Regions from separate parts of the Rossellomorea yichunensis genome, predicted to be linked through region 1. Evidence: riboswitches for the same ligand, from Rfam matches in the RefSeq annotation. Region 1 holds a riboswitch; each other region holds the start of a gene.
What was found. A riboswitch is a leader RNA that binds a small molecule or an ion and turns the genes downstream of it on or off. The one in region 1 is predicted to bind lysine.

Region 1 (7,714 bases):
GTGGTTGGGGAGGAAGACGGATTCATGAAGGGACGGACCTCTTTGCTGATTATGGTGTACCTGTAAGAGCAACATCGTATGGAATCATCGAGATGAAAGGATGGAACCGATATGGAGGCTGGCGTATCGGCATACGTGACATTAATAATACCTATCATTATTTTGCCCACCTTAGCGGTTTCTCTAAAGATCTTCATATAGGTCAAGTGGTGGAACCAGGAATGGTTATTGGCGGTGTCGGTAGCTCAGGATACGGACCCCCAGGGACATCAGGGAAATTCCCTCCCCATCTGCACTACGGAATGTACAAGGATAACGGTTTGACGGAATGGTCCTTTGACCCTTACCCTCACTTACGAATGTGGGAACGTCAAGACAGAATCAAAAGCAAAAAACGTTAAAAAAGCAGACAATGGTTAACCCATCGTCTGCTTCATCTTTTCACTCTTTACATCTGTTTTTTGGATTTGGAAACAGCGTTCATGATACTAGCTGCTAATCCACCCCAGATGATGACCATTCCTACAACCATCATTGCAATAGCGCTACCTGTCATGTTAGCTTACCTCCTTATAGCTTTCAGCTTCAGTTTTGGCATGCCAGCGTTTGAATGAGAAGGCAACACCTGCAAGGATCGCGAATCCTGCTACAAACCATCCGCTGTAAAGGATGAAGGCATCTGAGTAACCTCCATAGTTTCCAGTTTCAGTTTCAAATTCTCTTAATAAATTCATTTTGAATAATCCGAACATCATCCATCCAAGAACGATTGGTGTGATGACGCCTAAGCATACTTTCCACCAGGCACCAAGCTGAATATCAGAGATTCCATTAGCGTGAGATTGGAATGTACCTAACTTGCGCAGGAACCAGGCAATCACTACTACTTCAACTAACCCCACGAATGCTACACCAAACTGGTTGATAAAGTAATCTGCAGCGTCCAGGAAGAGTAATCCGCCCTGAGTGGCAAATAAGATTGAGATGACCGCAGAAAGACCTCCGCCGAAAAGAACCGCTTTCGTACGGGAAATTCCGAACTTCTCAGAAACCCCTGCTACATAAGTCTCCGTAATCGAGATGAGTGATGACAGCCCGGCTAACACCAGGGAAGCAAAGAACAGGAATCCGAATAATCCGTTAAGTGCCGGGAATTCGTTAATGATTTGCGGGAATACCACAAACGCCAATCCAACTCCACCGCTTACTACTTCCTGCACCCCTACACCTTGAGATTGAGCCATGAAACCTAAAGCAGCAAATACCCCGATACCTGCAAGTAATTCAAACCCTGAGTTACTGAAACCTGTGATGAATGCATTATTTGTAATATCTGATTTCTTCGGAAGGTAACTGGAATACGTAATCATAATCGCAAATGCAATGGATAAACTGAAGAAAATTTGTCCGTATGCCGCTACCCAAACACCAGGGTCAGCTATTTTGCTGAAATCCGGTTTGAAGAAAGCATCTAACCCATCCAATGCTCCAGGCAATGTTAAAGCGCGAACAACAATTATTAAGAATAAAATAACTAGTGCCGGAATAAAGATCTTATTCGCTACTTCGATTCCCTTCTTTACACCTTTGAAAAGAATCCCTAGTGTAATCACCCATACCAATACAAGTGGAATGAATACTCCAGGAACGATACTTCCTGTCTGACCTGGATCAACCGTAAGCTTCAAATAGTCGTTGAATAAGAATGACTCTGTATCCTTCCCCCAACCTAAATTGAAAGAAAACACACTGTACGACATCGCCCATGCGATAATGACGGCATAATAGGTAGATATGACAAATGCGATTAATACTTGCCACCAGCCAAGCCACTCAAATTTCCTATTAAGACGGAAATAAGATAGTGGTGCCGACCCACGGTACTTATGACCTAACGTAAATTCAAGCACTAATAATGGAATTCCCGCTGTAAGAAGAGCGAATAAATAAGGAATAAAGAATGCTCCTCCACCATTTTCATACGCTACTGCCGGAAAACGCCAAATGTTTCCCAAACCGATTGCTGACCCGACAGCAGCAAGAATAAATCCTGCTCGTGTTCCAAACTGGGCACGTTTCTCCATGTTGGTCCCCCCTAGTTCTTTCCAACTACCATATTAAGGTATTTGAAATTTTTATATTTTCAGATTATTTATAATCTAAAGTCAGTATAGCTAGTTCCACGCCAATTGTCAAAGCTATTTTGAAGCTTTTAAAGAGATTTTTTAAAATTGGGACAGGTACTATTTCACTATAAGAATTTTGTCGAAACATGAAGGATTAATGATCGGAAAGGTTGAGGTGGGTTTTGGGATACCGTCACGGGTTTTAATAAAAGCACGAATGCATAATAAAAAACCAGAAGCCGATGAGCTCCTGGTTTTTCATTATATTATTGTTCTGAAACTGCCGGTTTTGCTTTTTCTCCAAACAGAAAAGCGAATGCGATGATTAAGATGATCACAACGCCAAGACCGAATAGTGTGCTTCCAGTGAATCCTAATACAAGATATCCAATTGAAGCAGCAACCGCTCCTATTAATGCGTATGGAAGCTGTGTAAGAACGTGATCGATATGATTGCTTCCTGCCCCTGTAGAGGAAAGGATGGTTGTATCCGAGATTGGAGAACAGTGATCTCCCAATACGGACCCGGCTAATACAGCTGCCATAGCAGGAAGTAAGATACTTACATCTGTAGCTGCAGCAATTTCCCCGGCGATCGGAAGTAAGATTCCGAAAGATCCCCATGAAGTTCCCGTCGAGAATGCCATGATTCCGGCAACTAAGAATAAAATGACTGGAAGTGCCTGCATCGGTAAGCTTGATTGTTCAACCAGACCCGCAAGATACGTACCTGTTTGCAATTGATCGATCAACGTGACGATCGTCCAGGCGAAGATAAGGATGTAAACGGCCGGCAACATGGATTTGATCCCTTCCACTACTGCTACTCCAACTGCTTTACCTTCGATTCCTTTCAAGCTGACTTGACGGATGAAGAAGATCAGCGCAACAAGGAGACCGAATAATCCACCATATAATAATGATTTCGTTACATCTGTATTTTCAAAAATCGGCAGGATGTCAAATGATCCAACGGCTTGATACCCTGTCCAGAGCATCATTCCAATTGTACCGATAACAAGTGCTACGATCGGCCAGACAAGATCACCAACTGATCCTTTCGAGCTGACAGGCAGATCATTTTTCAATTCGCCTGGAATCTCCTTTTCAGGATCATAAAGGGCTCCCGTTTCAAGGGCTCTTACTTCATGCTCTTTCATCTTTCCAAAGTCCAGGCCTTTAGCAGCAACCATGATTACAAGCAGAACAGCTGCCCAGACATAAAGGTTCATTGGAATCATTTGAACGAAGGCTGAAAATGCGGTGTACTCTGTGATACTGTGAGTAGCGAGAATCGAACCGATGATACCGATGATGTACGCTCCCCAGCTTGAGATTGGTGAAACGACACAAATCGGTGCAGATGTCGAGTCGATGATATAGGCCAGTTTGGCACGTGAAATTTTGTGACGATCCGTAATGGGTCTCGAAACCTGCCCAACAGCAAGTGCGTTAAAATAGTCATCAATAAAAATTATGATACCTAAAACGGCTGCAAGAAGCTGTGCACCTTTTCTCGTTTTCACACGTTTCATCGCCCATTCACCGAATGCGCGGCTACCGCCGGAAATATTCACAAATGCTGTGATGACACCAAGAATGAGCAAGAAGAAGATAATATAGACATTCCAGGTGTTGAGCGCTCCATCTGCGACAAAGATGCCTTTAAATGCGTCCCACATAAAGCTGAATGTTTTCGTAATTGAGAAATCTGCTAACAGAAAGGCAGACGCAACGATTCCTACTCCCAGAGAAAGTAGAACCCGTCTCGTAAGTATAACCATAAGAATGGCTAAAAGGGGTGGTAATAATGAGTAAATCGTGTTTTCCATAGTGTCCTCCTCCTATTTGATAGGGGGGAACCATCGTAGCATGACAGAGGATAATAAAAAAAGGCAACGATAGAGAAGCTATCATTACCTTAATAAGTAATTTAAGTGCTCCATCACGATCTGTAGCTCCCCATTATAGAGATTCCCTATAATGACAGTGTTATCCTTCTTCAAGATAACCCCAGCAAATACACATTCGACATGTATATTTACTTCGGCAAAAGTTCCCTTTCATCTGTTCTCTAAGTTGTCATCCTCAAACAGCTTACTCTTGAACTCTGCGCCTCTACCCCATCGGACTGATGATGTGGTGTGTTATAAAATTTTCTTTATTAATATATCAAACTATCATTCTTTTGACAACTTTTTTTCCTGACTAATTTGTGGGAATTTCAATAGAAGGACTGGATTCCCCACCTCCATTGTTATAAAACTGCGGTACATCCAGGTGGACGGTACCCATGGCAACCAGGATATCCTGCTTGATGGTTTCAGTTTTCGTTGCAAATGGAATGATGATCTGGACATTGACTTCAAGCTCGACAAACACTTTTACAACGGCATTATTTATCCCGAATTGCTCTACCGTAGTCTTAATATCAGATCGGACATCCCCGATCGAGTGAAAGCGAATCGGCACTTTTGGACCAAGGTTACCGAGTAACACGTTGTTGGTCGCTTGGCCAAGAGGGACAGAGTAAGTGATGCCCTTCGCTGCTTTTGACTTACCTTCATCGATTTCCACTTCGGTAATAAATTCAAGGTTTTCTAAATTCCCTTCCTCTGCTTCTTGCAGGTTTTGCTGAACTAAGTTGGTGATTTCTGCCTGAACCCGGTTGATGGTCTGAGTATTATATTTAAATGAAACAATATCGCCTTCTGTATTCTTCACTTCTTCCGTTATATCCGAAATATCAAGAACATCTGCAATTTTTTTGTTTATTGCTTTATTGATAACCAACGTACCGATCCTGCTGGTTTGAGTTTCAGCATAAGCAAGCAGTGTCGGTTTCAAACCTTTGTTAATGATCCACAATCCGAATCCAGTCGAAATCATAAAGAATAGAATCGTGATGATCATCACATATCGAAAAGGCAGCGGCCCTCCTCTTCGGGGTTTGTATGTTTTAAACTTTGACAAAAAAATCCCCCCTTACAAGCTATTTGTATGCAAAGTAAGAGGGGTTTAACGCAAAAAAATTATTTAATTTTAAGAGATTGTGGTTCATAATCCGGATCAAATCCGGTAATCACCTTATCTAATTCCGCACTTAAATCCATGGGATAAGGAGTTCGTATTTCCTGTCCATCTTCTTCGATGATCCGGATCACCGGTCGATCCGTTACACCTTTATTTTGATCGGTCACAATTCCTTTTCGCCCATCATTCAGCTCGACAACCATCCCATTTGGATATATGGCCACAGAAGACCTGAAGGCTTCAATTACATTTGTATCAAACAGAGTACCGCTTCCTGCATATAATACCTCCAGCGCTTGATGTGGAAGCATTGCTTTCCGATATACACGATTTGACGTCATGGCGTCGAATACATCGGCCACCGCAATGATTTTTGCAAAGGGGTGGATATCCTCACCTTTGATTCCCCTTGGATATCCGGATCCATCAAGCCGCTCATGATGCTGATACGCGCAGTGAGCAATGATCAGGGACACAGAATGAAGCTGTCGCAAAATCTCAAAACCGTGTTCTGAATGCTTCTTGATTTCACAAAATTCGTCTTCTGTCAGCTTTCCTGGCTTCAGGAGAATTTCCTCCGGCACAAGCATCTTACCGATATCATGCAAAATTGCTCCCACGCCTAACTGCTCGAGCTGTTTAGTGGACAGTTTAAGTTCCAGACCTATGGATAATGTATACAAAGTCACATTAAATGAATGATGAAAAATATAGGAGTTATATGTGAAAACATCCGTCAAAATGGTTAGGAGATCATGATTCGCCTTTACTTCAGACAAGACTACATCAATCACCTGCTTCAATTGCTTGGCACTATCTTCAATCATAAGCACACCTGGTGGCGCTTTCGATACGCTTAGTTGATTAAAGGCCATCTCAATATTGTTTACAGCTTGCTGTCTCACCTTACTCGAAACAGTTCCCTTTACATGGATTCCCTTCGAAAGGGAGTCTTCAATATAGACATACTGGATGCTAAGCTCCTGCAACCTGAAAATCATGCGTTCTGTAATCGGAACGTTATCATGAATTAAAGCTTGACCTCTCATATTATATACGGTTGTAGCTAGAACCATGCCCGGTTTCAAAGCCCTAGTTGATATAAGCCTCATAGAATTCTCCTATGTAATTCTTTCATTTTTCGACAAAATTTCCTAGTATCTCCATTATAAAGGATAAAAACGTTCTTGCAAGGTGTATTTCCTGATATATTGTTAATTATTCATGAAAGAATATAAAGCGAATGGTGATATTCACCCAACAAAAAACCAGCGCTCTCGGAAAAAGCAACTGGTCCAATTTATACTTATATCATTTTCAACAATGCATCCCGGCCGATCATGCCCGGTGTGATGCCGCGATTTTCTGCCTCATAGGTGATGGATTCCAGAGGGGCGTCCAGAAGCTGATCGATTGTTTTTACACCGACTGCTCTGCCTGCAATGATTCCTCTGTCTTTCAACTTCTCATTTAGTAACCCTACGTCCAGTGCTCCACACATTATATATCCTATATCACTCGTTACAACGAGGAGATTGGTTTTGGGCAGTTCAACAGAAATCGCTAAAAAGGTATGTCCCTGAATGGAAATCGGAGATACATTCATCATGTGCTATCGCTCCTTTCCCTCATATGTATGATACGGGATTGGAAACGGTGATACATTTACTGCTTTAATTTCCACTGGAGGACATCCCGTAAAAACTCAGGCATAAAATATTTTTTCTCCAGTCTTTGAAGGTCTGGAAAGAAGTGTCCAAACGTGAACATATCTGGTAAGGCAAGCTTGTATATCTTCTGTGGATCAATCGGTTTTTGACCGATTAAGATTTCATGGCCGTTGAATTGAATATTCCTGTATACAAACCGGCCCATCACCTTGCCTCTGAATCCTAATCCCTTTACTTGAAGATGCGGCCATTCCTCATTAAATGTCTGTTTAATGATTTCCTTCAGCTCTGCCCCCTTCATCTCGATGAGACATGGATTGATGGGGTGAGGCAGGATCCGGTGCAGATCCTGTTTCGTCACTGCCCCCTCTTCCAGTCCATCAATGAGCAGTCCTGAATTGAGAAAAGCACAATCAGCCTCACACCATTCAGCAACAGCATTACATAACACATCCGGAAGAGGAGAAGGATTAAACCAATCCACTGCCAGGGGTTCGGCGAGCTCGGTTACTTTTTCTCCTAACAATGCCTCCCCCTCCTGATACCACTCGAGGCTTTCCTGCTCTTCTTTTTCTACAGGGGGAAGTTCCTGCTGTTCATAAAGCTGTGCTTTTTTGCCGACAATCTTTTTATTGGCTATGTCAACCTCTATCATCATATGACCAACATAATGACCATACTTTCCAGCTGCGCCAAGCATCGTTTTCTTAATTTCTTTTCCTTGATGCAACACATGATGGGTATGAGCTCCAAGGATCACGTCAATTTCGGGAAATTGCGCTGCAATCAACTCATCATCCCGAATCCCCAGGTGAGATAGAAGAATCACCATATCCACCTGGGGGTGAAGCTCTTGAACCAATTTCTCAAGCTCATCCAACGGAG
Region 2 (7,714 bases), on a different contig from region 1:
TTCCTTTGAAGCGATTGCGGCAGGTAAAACAGTATCTGAAGGCGGAGAAGTAGTAGCCGTTTTAATCGGCAAAAGTGTAAGCGCTTTAGGTGAGGAAATGATTCAATATGGTGCGGACAAAGTAGTGGTTGTGGAAGATGATAAACTGGAGCAGTATACGTCAGATGGCTATTCACAAGCCGTTCTAGCAGTTATCGACCAAGAGAAGCCTGAAGGAATCATCTTCGGACATACTGCACTTGGAAAAGACTTGTCTCCTAAAGTGGCCAGTAAGCTAAGCACAGGATTGATTTCTGATGCAACCGATCTTGAAGAAGCTGGCGGGAACCTGGTATTTACAAGACCGATTTATTCCGGGAAAGCATTTGAAAAGAAAATTGTGACAGGCGGTGTGCTTTTTGCGACGATCCGTCCAAATAACATCGAGCCGTTAGCGAAAGATGAGTCACGTACAGGAGAAGTTTCTTCCCTTTCCGTTGATATTAAAGACTTACGCACAATCATTAAAGAAGTCGTACGTAAAGCAAGCGAAGGTGTGGACCTGTCTGAAGCGAAAGTCATCATCGCCGGCGGACGCGGAGTGAAAAGTGAAGATGGATTCAATCCTCTTAAAGAACTGGCGGATGTTCTTGGTGGAGCTGTTGGAGCATCACGTGGAGCATGTGATGCCGACTATTGTGACTATTCCCTGCAAATTGGTCAAACAGGTAAAGTCGTAACGCCTGACCTATATATTGCATGTGGTATATCTGGAGCTATCCAGCATTTAGCGGGTATGTCGAATTCTAAAGTCATCGTTGCGATCAATAAAGATCCTGAAGCGAACATCTTTAACGTAGCAGATTATGGAATCGTGGGTGACCTGTTCGAAGTGGTACCGATGCTGACTGAAGAGTTTAAAAAGCTTAAAGTATCTTCTTCTTGATTCAATTCACGTTTTGAAGTAGCGTCTATAGGGTATGAACATATTATGTAGTGAAAATAAGGATGCAGCCGGATGGCTGCTCCTTATTTTTCTTCCCTGTATATTCCGTTATCTGAAGGGAATATTACCTACGAGCAGATTAATAGCATCACAAAAAAAACGGTGATATACTAACGTTACATTCAAAGTTTTAGGAGGCGCATATAAATGGCAATTACACATGCTACTGATCAATCATTCTCTACTGAAACAAATTCCGGACTGGTATTAGCGGATTTCTGGGCACCTTGGTGTGGGCCTTGTAAAATGATCGCTCCAGTACTGGAAGAGTTAGATGGAGAAATGGGCGACAAAGTGAAAATCGTCAAAGTTGACGTTGATGAAAATCAGGAAACAGCAGGTAAATACGGGGTTATGAGTATCCCGACTTTAGTTGTCCTTAAAGATGGCGAAGTTGTAGACAAAGTAATCGGTTTCCAACCTAAGGAAGCACTTGCTGAACTATTAAACAAACACGTATAAGATAATCTTTGATACACCGGGCCTCGATTTGTGAGCCCCGGTGTTTTATTGTATTAAACTATCTATCAGACAGTTGGATCCTGAGCATGCAGCCCTGATACTTGTTGCCTTTGACCAAGCCGCCTCGTTTTAAGGGAATCAAAAAAATCAGATAAATGTTAAACCTTAAACCAACTTTAAATTGGAATCCATTCATTGAAAGCCTTACAATAGGCTAAGAAGGAATTCCAGACTGAGTTGGTTTTTATATGAAGAGAAACGAAAAAAAATAAAAAGTGACAAACAATAAAAATGAACTTCCTTTTACTTCACTCTATTCTCCGGGATACCAAAGTGAAAAAATATTCACAGGAACAACTCGATCCTGTTTATTCAACAAACACCGTCTATAACAGGGCAGATAAGAAGGGAGAGAGTCGATGAACCCTACCATTACGAATAAATTAGCTCTATTACCGGATCAACCCGGTTGTTATTTAATGAAAGACAGACAAGGTACGATTATTTATGTGGGGAAAGCGAAAGTATTGAAGAATCGTGTGCGCTCTTATTTCACCGGTTCTCATGATGCCAAGACTCAACGGCTGGTAGGTGAAATCGAGGACTTCGAATACATCATGACTTCATCTGATCTGGAAGCCCTGGTGCTTGAAATGAACCTGATCAAAAAATATGATCCTAAATACAATGTCATGTTAAAGGATGATAAAAGTTATCCGTTTATCAAGTTAACGAACGAGAGACACCCAAGACTTATTACGACCCGCAAAGTCCAAAGGGGGAAAGGGCGTTACTTTGGACCGTATCCCAACGCAGGAGCCGCTAATGAAACAAAAAAGCTTCTGGATCGGCTGTATCCGTTACGAAAATGCACGACCCTTCCTGATCGGGCATGTCTTTACTATCATATGGGTCAGTGTCTTGCTCCTTGTATCAAAGAAGTAAGTAAAGACACTTATAGAGAAATGACTGACGAAATTTCCAGGTTCCTGAATGGCGGATATAAAGATATCAAGAATCAATTAACGGTGAAAATGAATGAAGCAGCAGAGAATCTGGAATTTGAGAGAGCGAAGGAATTCCGCGATCAAATCCTTCACATTGAAGCGACAATGGAGAAGCAAAAGATGACCATGACCGATTTCACTGATCGGGATGTGTTCGGATATTCCGTTGATAAAGGCTGGATGTGTGTTCAGGTATTCTTTGTGCGTCAAGGTAAGCTCATTGAGCGGGATGTGTCACTCTTCCCACTCTATAATGAACCCGAGGACGAATTTCTGACTTTCTTAGGTCAGTTTTATTCGAAATCCAATCATTTTAAGCCAAAGGAACTTTTCTTGCCTGAGGAGATTGATGAAGAATTGGCGGCTAAGCTGATCGAGGTGAAAATCACCAAGCCTAAACGTGGAAAGAAGAAAGAGTTGGTCAAGCTTGCCGAAAAGAATGCGAAACAGGCACTTGAAGAAAAGTTCGCCTTGATTGAAAGAGATGAAGAACGGACGATCAAGGCGATCGAACGTCTCGGGGAGCATATGGGCATTTATACTCCTTTCCGGATCGAAGCATTTGATAACTCGAATATCCAGGGTTCGGACCCTGTGTCTGCGATGATTGTATTCCTCGACGGGAAACCTGCGAAGAAAGAGTATCGAAAGTATAAGATTAAAACCGTGAAGGGGCCTGATGATTATGAATCCATGCGGGAGGTCGTACGCAGACGGTACTCGAGAGTTTTAAAAGATGGTCTTCCTTTACCCGATCTCATTATCATCGATGGGGGAAAAGGGCAGATTGAAGCGGCGAGGGATGTCATTGAGAATGAATTGGGGTTGGATATCCCACTTGGCGGCCTTGCAAAAGATGATAAGCATCAGACATCGGAACTGCTGTATGGGAATCCATTGCAAATCGTTCCTCTTGAAAAGAGAAGCCAGGAATTCTACTTACTACAGAGGATCCAGGATGAAGTCCACCGATTTGCCATCACCTTCCACAGACAGCTCAGAGGAAAAAGCGCATTCCAGTCTACCCTCGACGACATTGACGGCATAGGACCGAAACGGAAGAAGCAGCTTCTCAAGCACTTTGGCTCCATGAAGAAGATGAAAGAAGCAACGGTGGAGGAATTTATTGAGATAGGGATTCCGGAAGCCGTGGCTAAGGAATTGGCTGAGAAGTTGAAGTAAGTAATAGTAAAACAAGTAAGAATGTGTTTTCTTTTGATTGGGCTTATATTTAAAAGAGTGTTGTTTTTATAATGGTTTTGTTTCGAAGTAACTGGTTGACTATGATAGTTGATTGGAGCGGAAAGCGAGCACCTGTAGCGGAAATCAACCACTACTCGCTCCTACTAACTATCAAAAAGGTTTACGACGTGAAACAAAAAATGAATTTTATTTTGAATTGTGCATTGAATCACAATTTTTTGTATGCTATAATTAACGAAAATTTATAACATTATCACTTTTTAAAGTGGTGATAGAGGTGCGAACTTCAAAAGTACAGGTAAAGAGGAGTATGAGCTCTGTTGAGATGCCTGGAAAGGGGAGAGTCGCCGAAGTGGTTTCGGTCTCATGCTGATTCCGCTGGTTCTACGTTTAAGAAATGTAGGATTGTCAAGATGATTCAATCTTGGAGAGCTATCTCACAATGCCCATGAACCTATTTAGTATGTTCTGCTGTATGTTCATAAAGCAATGAGATATTATTCTCATTGCTTTTTTTATTATCCAGCGCAGGTGATGAACCTGTTCCATGAACGTTTAGGATGATTGTGATTGTACTCTTCACCATCAAAGAATGAGTCTTAACCAAGCACTCGAGTGAGAAAGAGGGAGAAGCAGTGAGTATTATTGTTCAAAAATTCGGTGGGACTTCAGTAGGTTCTGTGGAAAGAATTCAAAATGTTGCGTCAAGAATCGCAGAAGAAAAAGAAAGAGGAAATGATGTTGTGGTCGTGGTATCTGCCATGGGGAAAACGACGGATACACTCGTTGGATTGGCAAGGGAAATTACATCGCAACCAAGTAAGAGAGAAATGGATATGCTTCTCTCTACAGGGGAGCAAGTCACCATTTCGCTCCTCACGATGGCCCTGATTCAATCCGGACATGATGCCATCTCATTCACAGGCTGGCAGGCCGGGATCGAGACGGAGTCCGTTCACAGTAATGCGAGGATCACCAATATCCATACTGAAAAGATGTTGAGTCACCTTCAATCGGGAAGAGTGGTGATCGTAGCGGGATTCCAAGGGATGACGGAATCTGGGGAAATTACAACTCTCGGTCGTGGCGGATCGGATACAACCGCCGTGGCGATCGCGGCTGCCCTGAAAGCAGAGCGCTGTGATATTTATACAGATGTAGACGGGGTATACACAACGGACCCGCGTTATATTAAAGGAGCAAGGAAATTACCGTCCATTTCATATGATGAAATGTTGGAACTCGCTAATTTAGGGGCTGGAGTCCTGCATCCACGGGCAGTGGAATTTGCCAAGAATTATCAAATTCCGTTAGAAGTCAGATCCAGTATTGAGAAAATTGAAGGAACGTATATTGAGGAGGAAGCAAGCATGGAACAAAACCTGATCGTGAGAGGCGTAGCATTTGAAGGTGAAATCACACGTGTAACTGTATTTGGACTAGGAAACGCATTAACGGGACTATCTTCAGTGTTTACCACCTTAGCCAAAAATCACTTGAATGTAGATATTATCATTCAAAGCCAAACCGATCAGAATACGACCAATTTATCATTCTCTATTAAAGAACAGGACCTGGTGGAAACCCTTGCTGTTCTGGAACGAAACAAAGAGCAATTAGGCTTTACCCATGTTGAGCATGAAAGTGAGCTTGCAAAAGTATCGATCGTTGGCTCCGGTATGATCTCAAATCCAGGTGTGGCAGCGGAAATGTTCGAAGTGTTAGCTCAAAACGACATTGTGGTGAAAATGGTCAGCACGTCTGAAATCAAAGTATCTGCTGTCGTAGACGAGGAAAATATGCAAAAAGCAGCAGGCGTCCTACATACTGCATTTAACCTGGATGCGGTGAAGATGGAAGAAATCACGTTATAATACTAAAGGAGCAAAAAGCGGAACAAGTGAAAAAGGGTTGCCTGTCATGGGCAACCCTTTATTAGAGTAGGAAAAGGATGTCGGTAAGGACTACTCTACTTTATCTTTCTCGTCCCATCTTACAATCACTTTCACTGAATGACTCCGTTTATGTAGTTCGTCGGCAGCCTCTGCCACACATTTCTTTTGTAACTGTACTTGTTCGGCTAGAAAGCCCGTTTCCAGTTTGAATGTTACATCCGACTTTAAGGCAAGGCGTCGTTCTAACACCGGTCCGCTTATTTCAAAGGTCATCTCATTCTTTTTTTGTTCCAGCAGTGTAAGAGTTCCCCAGCCGGCTTCAGCGAAAAACGATATCAGTTCCTCTGATGACTGAAGGGGGAATTTCCGAGAGAGCTGTTTTCCACCCCAGTATAATATATCGGGTGTATGCTTTCCTAAAATTTCTGGAATCAATATGTCACGTAACATTTCATATCCGAAGATTGGAACGGACGGTTGATGTACTTCTTCTTTTTTCTGTTCCAAGTAAATCCCCTCTTTCTATAAAACTATTATATACATGAAAAGTGGATTTATCATCCCATACCTTGAAAAATGACCTTGGGATATTTTGGTGATATAATTTTTATTTGATATTTATTTGAATTTTCGAACATTTAACGTGGCAATACCTCATCTTTTCTGTTATCAATAAATTGAAAATATTTTTGCGGTATTGTCGAAATTATGTATACGTTTTCTTGACGCTTCCACTCCTTGGGAGTAAAATGGACATGTCACATTATTGTTACAATATAAAATATGTATCGTCGTCTAATCATTCTTGAAAATTCATTAGAAAACGAATTCATATTTTATCATTAAGGGGGGTAAATCATGGCTGGAAATCGAGAATTTAATTATCGCAGGCTTCATTCATTGCTAGGTGTTATTCCAGTTGGATTATTTTTAACACAACATTTAGTCGTGAACCATTTTGCCACTGGCGGGGAAGAATCATTTAACCAGGCGGCACACTTCATGGAAAGTTTACCTTTCCGTTATATCCTTGAAATTTTTATCATCTTCCTTCCATTGTATTTCCATGCAATCTACGGAATTTACATTGCATTCACGTCTAAGAACAATGCAAGTAAGTTTGGTTATTTCCGTAACTGGATGTTTTTACTTCAACGTGTGTCTGGAGTAATCACATTTATTTTTGTTACTTGGCATGTATGGGAAACAAGGGTAGCAGCAGCATTTGGGGCTGAAGTGAACTTTCAAATGATGGAAAACATCTTATCTAATCCATTTATGCTAGGATTTTATGTGCTGGGTGTTCTTTCAACGATCTTCCACTTTGCGAATGGTTTATGGTCATTCTGCGTGAGCTGGGGAATTACAGTTTCACCTCGTTCTCAATTAATTGCTACATATGTTACGATCGGAATCTTTGTAGCGTTATCGGTTGTCGGTATGCGTGCAATTTTTGCCTTCGTATAAGAAGAAATAGATACGAGTCTAATAGATTAAATAAGTGCTCTCGAAGTATGGTAGGAAAAGGAGTGAGTCACGATGAGTAAAGGCAAAATCATCGTTGTCGGTGGCGGTTTAGCCGGCCTGATGGCCACAATTAAAGCAGCAGAAAAAGGAACGCAAGTAGATTTATTCTCACTGGTACCCGTTAAGCGTTCTCACTCTGTATGTGCACAAGGTGGTATTAACGGAGCCGTTAATACCAAGGGAGAAGGAGACTCTCCTTGGGAACATTTTGATGATACAGTGTATGGTGGGGATTTCTTAGCGAATCAACCGCCCGTTAAAGCAATGACTGAAGCGGCACCGGGAATTATTCATTTACTCGATCGTATGGGAGTAATGTTTAATCGTACACCGGAAGGATTACTGGATTTCCGTCGTTTCGGTGGAACGCAGCATCATAGAACAGCTTTCGCGGGTGCTACGACCGGGCAACAATTATTGTATGCCTTGGACGAGCAGGTTCGACGTCATGAAGTAGCCGGGCTGGTGAATAAGTTCGAAGGTTGGGAATTCCTTGGAGTCGTTGTGGATGACGAAGGAGTGGCAAGAGGAATCGTTGCTCAAAACCTGCAAACGATGGAAATTAAATCGTTTGCAGCTGATGCCGTGATCATGGCAACCGGTGGCCCTGGAATTATCTTCGGTAAATCCACGAA
Region 3 (7,714 bases), on a different contig from region 1:
CTTATTTGAATGGAGTGCCTGCGCTTCACCGGTCCCGAAGTATAAAACAAGGGAGCAAGCAAGATGCCCGCGACGATGGTAAACTGCCACGTGCCCGCGACGAGCCAGCCCGGTCCGTACGCAGCCGCATAAGTGATAGGGCCATAAAAGAGCACAAACCCGACAAAACTCCATGTCAGCCACTCAAATGGTCGCTTCCTTATTTCAATCCACACTTGATTTACATTCTTCCTTAAACCTACAATAAGGAATAGGAAGGGGAGCATGAGCAGGAATCGCAGGGATGAACTCCACATCCAGCTTCCACCAGCTAGCTCCATTGAACGGTTCAGAATAAAGGTGACGGCAAAGAACATAGATGAAATGATACCGAGAGCAAGCTCTTTGATGATGAACACTCCTTTCCGTTTTATATACTATAGTTTATTTTACATATATTATAATATACTTACATACATTGTCTATAGAAAGAGGTAGGAATATGAACAATGACGGTTTGACTTGGCAGGACCCGGAAAAATTGGCGCAACACGTCGGGATGACACTGAGACATATACGACATGAGCGCGGGCTCAACCTGCAGGAGCTCGCCGCCATGACCGAAGTCAGTACTTTGACACTTAGCAAGATCGAAAGGGGAGAAGCGAATCCGTCTTTGACGATCATCTGGAAAATAGCGAATGGTTTAGCTATCCCGATATCCGCCCTCCTCGTGGAAAAACAGGAAGTCCAGATCTCCCGGAAAAATGAAGGGAGCAAAGTGATCAGTGCCAATGAATCCTTGACCTTGGAACCGATGTTTACTTCCTCTGGCTATGGCTCATTGGAAACCCACAGGGCCTTCCTGAAACCGGACAGTGAGTACAGTGCCGATGCCCACCAACCCGGGGTGATTGAATTTGTCACGGTCATGGAAGGAAGAGTGCGTGTGAAGGTGCAGGATGAGGAATTCGAGCTAGGTCAGTATGACTCGATCAAGTTCCATGGTGATAAAGTACACAGCTACATCAATATGGAATCAACGGAAGCAGTCCTGCATTTTGTGATGATTTACACGGGACGGACAGATTGAAGCTTATCGATGGGATAAGCTTCTTTTTTTAGCAAAAAGCCTAACGGTGGAGGTTAAAAAAGGTTGATTCAATCTTTATTTGACTTTGGGATCATTTTTATTCAAACTTCTTGGCGGCTGACCCCATCCGATTTACTTAATTGCGTCGAAATCGGCCATGATTGCGTCATTTTCGAGGGGAATTGCGTCATTATCAAAGATAATTGCGTCAATTTTATATTAAATGCGTCTCATTACATCATTTATGCGTATTTTTGAAATATATGGTAGATGCTCCCTTTTCCACCACACAAAAAATTCCTTGAAACTTTTCCCACCCCACCGGACTCTAATGAATGACAGGAGGTTAATCAATGGATGTAAAACTTGTAAAAAAAGCAATAAAGGGGAATGAACAGGCATTCGAAAGGCTGATCCACTCAGAAAGTGAGAAGTTATACCGGACGGCATTTCTATATGTAAGAAATAAAGAGGATGCTCTGGATGTTGTGCAGGAAACGGTTTGTAAAGCATTCACCTCAATATCCCGGTTGAAAAATCCGGAGTATTTCAGCACCTGGCTGATCAAGATCCTGATACATACGGCATACAGCATCCTAAAGAAACAAAACCGGCTCGTGCTGACAGGGGATGAGTTTCTCGATACCGCCATCGTCTCAGAAGAACAGGATGTAGAAGGGCGGATTGACTTGATTACAGCTATGGCGTCTTTGAATCAAAACTATCAAACGGTCATTATCTTATTCTATTTCCAGGGTCAGTCGATCAAGATGATTGCCGATACGATGGGTACGCCTGAAGGGACGGTCAAGACGTATCTTCACCGGGCAAAGCTGGAATTGAGAATGCTATTGGAAGGAGTGAATCAGTATGGACAAAAAATGGTTTGAGGAAGAAATGAACAGCATCGAGGTACCAAAAGAAGAGGTTTTTGAGGCAATCTCAACAGGAATACAAAAAGGTAGAAAACAAAAAGTCCGGAAAAAAACGGCCAAAATAAGTGCCGCCTTTACCACCGCTGCTGCCTCCATGGTACTCATTTCGGGCTTCCTATTCGCACCTGTGAACAATGCACTGGCCAAACTGCCTGTACTGGGCGGCATTTACGAAAAAGTAGGTTCCCAGGTCGGGAAAGAACTCTATTTCAGCGATAAAGTGACGGAAGTTAATCAGGCCGCCACTTCCAACGGTGTCGATGTAACGATTACAAGCACGTATTATGACGGGAACATCATCGGGGTCACCTTCAAGGCGAAGGGTGATGACCTTTCCATTGAACATATGGACGAAGGGAATCGTCCGGTGAGCGGTTACAGCTATCACCTCTTCGACGGGAAGGATCAGAATCAATGGGGGTCGGGAAGTTCGGGTCTTAAAAAAGACGGGGATGAGTTCATAGGCTCGATCGAATTTTACCGGGACGGGAAAGAACCGCCGGAAAACTTCACCCTTCCGTTAACTTTCACCCATATGGCCGATGTGAACGGGACTTGGACCTTTGATGTACCGGTTGAGAGGATTCCATCTGAAACGATCCACACAGATGTAAGGACAGAATCGCCCCATGGTGAAATTGAGCTGCAAGTGACATCCATCACTAAAGGAAAAGCTACGACTACACTGGAGTATACATATTCGGTGAAGTCGGAGAAGGATACGTTAAATCTGGTCGTGTTTGATGACTTAGGGAACCGGTTATCAAAGTCCAGTGCAGAGACACTGAATATCAAAGAAGTTGACGGTGATTATCAAAAGACTGTCAGGGAGCTGTTCACTAGTAAACTCAGTGATAAGGCACAGTCGCTGAAAGTCCAAGCTGATATGGAGCGAGTAGATGAAGACGGCATCATCTCACTGAAGGATTCACCTCCATTCCAGGTGAAGAGCCCTCGTTTTGGCTATCAGGTCACGATACAAGATATCCAAAACGTAAAAGGGAAGGTGACACTGGACTTCACCATCGATGCCATCAAAGAAAAACAATTCAATTATGATATTTTAGAGAATTTTGCTCAATTCGTTCAGGTGATCCCATCAAAAGATATTAAAAGAAATGCCAAGGATGAACTAGATTATAATGAGATGCTGAATCATATGATCAGAAGTGCTACAACGAAAACAGTGGATAAGGATACTCTCCGTTATCAATCCACGTTTACATTGCCTCAGGATGCCAACCTTGAGGACTACTCTCTAATTGTTCCATTCGAGTCATTGAGCAGAAATGATAAGCCCGTCAAAATGAAACCGTTCGAAATCAATCTGAAATAAAATGATCCACGAAATCCCCGGGCTCCATTCCGGGGATTTTGCCTATTTCTCTCTCAAAAACCAATTGACAACTATTTCAAGAGAATGGTATAGTAATTCAAACAAAATAATACGTCACTCTCTGATAATAGAGGCGCGAGTATGATGAGTACCTTCTTTGAGAATAATGGATTCTGAGAAAAGAAGGGAAAGGCAGATCGCCGAAGCAGAAAATAGCCAATTCTATTTTTTGTTGGGCCAGCATTGAAGAAATGCTGGACTGTCACAATGAAGAAGTTGTGGAGAACTATTGAAGAGATGTTAATACATAGTCTTCATCATGTTTCCAAAACTTTTGATGATAAACCGTATGAGCATCGCTTCATACGGTTTTTTTGTGTTTTTTTAGAGAGAGTCAAAAGGAGTATAGGATATGAGTACAGTTGATGTGAATGTTCGTGGAGATCTTGAAATCGGGGGAATGAGCACGGGTGAGTTGGTGGAGACCTATGGGACGCCTTTAATGGTCTACGATGAAAGGATGATCCGTGAAAATGCACGATTGTTCCGAAATGCATTCCTGGAAAGTGGTTTGCAGTACCAGGTGGCTTATGCGAGTAAAGCGTTTCTATGTAAAGAGATGGTGCGCCTGGCAGAGCAGGAGGAACTATCCTTGGATGTCGTGTCCGGAGGGGAATTGTATACGGCATTGGAGGCGGGATTTCCCGCTGAACGCATTCATTTCCACGGGAACAACAAGTCGGAAGAGGAGCTCATCATGGCTCTTGAAGCTGAGATCGGCTGCTTTGTCGTCGATAGTTTCCTTGAACTTGAACTGCTGCACGACCTGGCAAAGGAGCGTGAGCAAAAGGTTCAGATCCTGATCAGGGTCACGCCAGGTGTGGAAGCCCACACCCATGAGTACATCACGACGGGACAGGAGGATTCGAAATTCGGATTCAGCATTTCCAACGGACAGGCGAATACGGCGATTCAGTTAGCTCTCCGCAAGCCGTACTTCTCATTACTCGGGCTGCATTCACATATTGGATCCCAGATTTTCGAACGGGAAGGTTTTGATCAGGCGATTCAAGTACTGGCTGATTTCCTGCAAAAAATCCGGATCGAGTATGATGTGACGATGCCGGTCCTGAATATCGGCGGAGGATTTGGTGTCCGGTATACGGAAGAAGACCAGCCCTTGCCGATTCCAATTTATGTGAAATCTATTACCGATAGTGTGAAGAACTATTTTGCAAAGAATGAATATCCTCTTCCTGAAGTATGGGTGGAGCCGGGCCGAAGTATGGTGGCAGAAGCGGGTACGACGTTGTACAAAGTGGGATCAAAGAAAATCATCCCGGATGTGCGTACGTATGTCGCGATTGACGGAGGGATGACGGATAATATCCGCCCCGCCCTATATCAGGCGAAATACCATGCGGTCCTGGCCAACCGTCCACAAGAGGAATGCACCGAGCTTGTGAGTATTGCAGGGAAATGTTGCGAATCCGGTGACATGCTGATTTGGGACCTGATGCTTCCTCCGACGAATTACGGTGATATACTGGCGGTGTTCAGTACAGGGGCTTACGGGTATTCGATGGCGAGTAATTATAACCGGATCCCCCGCCCTGCCGTTGTGTTTGTGCATGATGGGGAATCACGGGTCGTGATTGAGCGTGAATCGTATGCAGATTTAGTTCGGAATGACCGATAAATAGGGTTGGTTTTCCCTACCTACAACGGAATGGGTACTAGTTCCTGCCCTGAAAGTCCATAACTCAAACACTCATCTGTATAAAAAAGAAGACTGCGTCTCATTAGACGCAGCCTTCTTTTTTTATCTATTCATAAATCCTCTTCCGAAAGTATTGTAAGTAATGGATGAACCTACCTGGTGAGACATAGGGATAGGTCCTCTGTCCCGGTCTGAAGATCCAGGTTCGACCCACAAAGAAGCTGCATTGAAGCATGCAAGCCTCTTTGTTTTGTCAATCTTCCTCTTTTGAGAGCTGCACCAGAAATTGATGAACCTCATTCGGTGTCATCAAACTCGAATCCTCTCCATCCTCTTTTTTTAATATATTGATTTCATGATTGAGCTGTTCCATCTTGCGATCAAGTAAAGCCGCCTGTGTAGCGGCTTCCTTTAACCCATCCTGGATATGGGAGGGAATCTGCTTGTTATATTTGTAGTAAATTTTATGCTCGAGACTTGCCCAGAAATCCATGGCGATTGTGCGGATCTGAATCTCCACATACACGACTTCCACGCGATCTGTCAAAAAAATAGGAATTTGCACGATGAGGTGAAGGCTTTGATACCCATTTGGCTTCGGAGTCTTGATATAGTCCTTCACTTCCACCACTGTAATGTCATGTTGGGATTGAATCAAGTCCGACACCTTATAGATATCCTCGATGAACGAGCAGGTGATGCGTACGCCTGCAATATCCCGGATTTGTTCTTTCATCTGATCAAAGGAAGGTTTCATGTCCTTCTTTGACATCTTCTTCAGGATACTTTCGGGGGACTTTAGACGGGTCGAAATGTGTTCGATCGGATTGTATTCATGGATGACCTGGAATTCTTCCCTTAAGATATTGATCTTTGTCCGGACTTCTTCAAGGGCGAATTTATATGAAAGCATGAAGCGGTTCAGGTTCGTTCTCAGTTCTTTAAGGTTAATCTCATTCACGTTGACTGCTCCCTTAGATTGTAATGGTATCAGTATATCCAATTTGCCCCCTCGACATCTAGTCTGGAAACGTGACAATTTTGTATCTATTTTCATATAAAAGTTGAATGGAATCTAGTGTTCACATGGAGACTAGTTCTCTACTCCCGAAAAATAACCCCAATTGAGTATTGCCTGTGCTGAGACTTACAATTTAATTAACCACAGACATACAAAATGACTCCTAGAGAAACAAGCCTGCATCCCCGTATTAGCATACGACCATGTAAACTGGGAGGTGATCACTGACGAATTCATCCTGGTAGTCTACTTAAATATTTTTAGGACTACATACCTTCTTTATTTTTCCCTCAGCAAGAGTCTACTCATATGAATCAATCAACTGACGAAATGAATAGAATAGGAGAATGTTCATGAAAAAGCTTAACGTGAAACCACTTCTTGTTGGATCGATTGCTGCGACGATGATTTCAGGTTCGATGTTCCAGGTAGATGCACTCGGTATCTCTTCCAAGGGGAAGGAACTCGAGGAGTCTAAGATTGATAAGAATGAAGCAATTAAAGGGGAACATACTATCACCCTCATCACTGGTGATGTGGTAAAGGTGTCGACCCTCCAAAATGGCAAACAGATCATTAATGTGGAGCCTGCTGATAAGAATGGTGAAGGTGTCCGTGTCATGACCATTAAAGAGGAAACATTCGTATTCCCTAACTCCGCCATGCCTTATATGGCCGCAGGAAAAATGGATGAAGACTTATTTAATATTACAAAATTGATCGAGTATGGGTATGATGACAAGAATCAAGCGTCTGTACCTGTCATCGTAGAATACAAAGAAACCAAGGCTAAGACTTTCTCAGCAGCTCCGGCCCCAAAAGGATCGAAGAAAGTGAGAGACTTGGAAAGCATTAATGGAGCGGCCCTTTCTGCAGAGAAAAAGCAGGCAGATACGTTCTGGAAAGACGTCACCGTTCAAAGTGAAAAGAATGAAACGGAAAAAGTACCCCAATTTGAATACGGCGTCGATAAAATATGGCTGGATGGCCGCGTAGAAGCAGCCCTTGATCAAAGTGTGCCGCAAATTGAAGCGGATTCCGCATGGGAGCAAGGTTATACAGGAGAGGGAGTCAAGGTTGCCGTACTTGATACTGGAATCGACTCGGAGCATCCTGATATAGCAGGTCAGATTGATGATGCTGTAAGCTTCGTACCTGGTGAAGAAGTGAAGGACGTCAATGGTCACGGAACCCATGTTGCCTCTACCGTTCTTGGAACCGGTGCAGGCGATGGAAAACATAAAGGTGTCGCTCCCGATGCCCGATTATTAGTTGGAAAGGTATTGAGTGATCAAGGATACGGGCAGGATTCCTGGATCATCGACGGAATGGAGTGGGCCTCAGAAAATGCCAAAATCGTCAATATGAGTCTTGGAAGCGATATGCCAAGTGATGGGACAGACCCAATGGCAGAAGCGGTGAATCGATTGACAGATGAAAATGGAACTTTATTCGTCATCGCTGCCGGTAACAGAGGCGGGGAAGGTACGATCGGATCCCCTGGTGCAGCTGATGCAGCCTTGACTGTTGGAGCAGTGGATAAAGCGGATGAACTGGCGTATTTCTCTTCCAAAGGTCCTCGCTATGGGGATATGGGACTTAAACCGGATCTTTCAGCTCCAGGTGTGGG

Region 2: linked by a shared signal. The riboswitch ahead of RSX31_RS09915 (aspartate kinase) and the one ahead of RSX31_RS14580 (Na+/H+ antiporter NhaC family protein) in region 1 are both predicted to bind lysine.
Region 3: linked by a shared signal. The riboswitch ahead of lysA (diaminopimelate decarboxylase) and the one ahead of RSX31_RS14580 (Na+/H+ antiporter NhaC family protein) in region 1 are both predicted to bind lysine.

Annotation. Positions count from the first base shown of each region.
Region 1 covers NZ_JAVYAD010000005.1:106,023-113,736, forward strand. The annotation lists gene RSX31_RS14565 (M23 family metallopeptidase) at 1-401, shown strand, start outside; gene RSX31_RS14570 (methionine/alanine import family NSS transporter small subunit) at 449-556, opposite strand; gene RSX31_RS14575 (sodium-dependent transporter) at 558-2,084, opposite strand; gene RSX31_RS14580 (Na+/H+ antiporter NhaC family protein) at 2,393-3,958, opposite strand; lysine riboswitch at 4,074-4,255, opposite strand; gene yunB (sporulation protein YunB) at 4,335-5,099, opposite strand; gene RSX31_RS14590 (HD-GYP domain-containing protein) at 5,159-6,271, opposite strand; gene RSX31_RS14595 (YunC family protein) at 6,466-6,768, opposite strand; gene RSX31_RS14600 (bifunctional metallophosphatase/5'-nucleotidase) at 6,825-7,714, opposite strand, start outside.
Region 2 covers NZ_JAVYAD010000003.1:409,525-417,238, forward strand. The annotation lists gene RSX31_RS09900 (electron transfer flavoprotein subunit alpha/FixB family protein) at 1-925, shown strand, start outside; gene trxA (thioredoxin) at 1,133-1,447, shown strand; gene uvrC (excinuclease ABC subunit UvrC) at 1,867-3,636, shown strand; lysine riboswitch at 3,922-4,100, shown strand; gene RSX31_RS09915 (aspartate kinase) at 4,293-5,531, shown strand; gene RSX31_RS09920 (YslB family protein) at 5,622-6,059, opposite strand; gene RSX31_RS09925 (succinate dehydrogenase cytochrome b558 subunit) at 6,411-7,019, shown strand; gene sdhA (succinate dehydrogenase flavoprotein subunit) at 7,092-7,714, shown strand, end outside.
Region 3 covers NZ_JAVYAD010000007.1:249,885-257,598, reverse strand. The annotation lists gene RSX31_RS19500 (DMT family transporter) at 1-389, opposite strand, end outside; gene RSX31_RS19495 (helix-turn-helix domain-containing protein) at 482-1,072, shown strand; gene RSX31_RS19490 (sigma-70 family RNA polymerase sigma factor) at 1,426-1,962, shown strand; gene RSX31_RS19485 (DUF4179 domain-containing protein) at 1,943-3,343, shown strand; lysine riboswitch at 3,464-3,640, shown strand; gene lysA (diaminopimelate decarboxylase) at 3,756-5,042, shown strand; gene RSX31_RS19475 (GTP pyrophosphokinase) at 5,317-5,976, opposite strand; gene RSX31_RS19470 (S8 family peptidase) at 6,438-7,714, shown strand, end outside.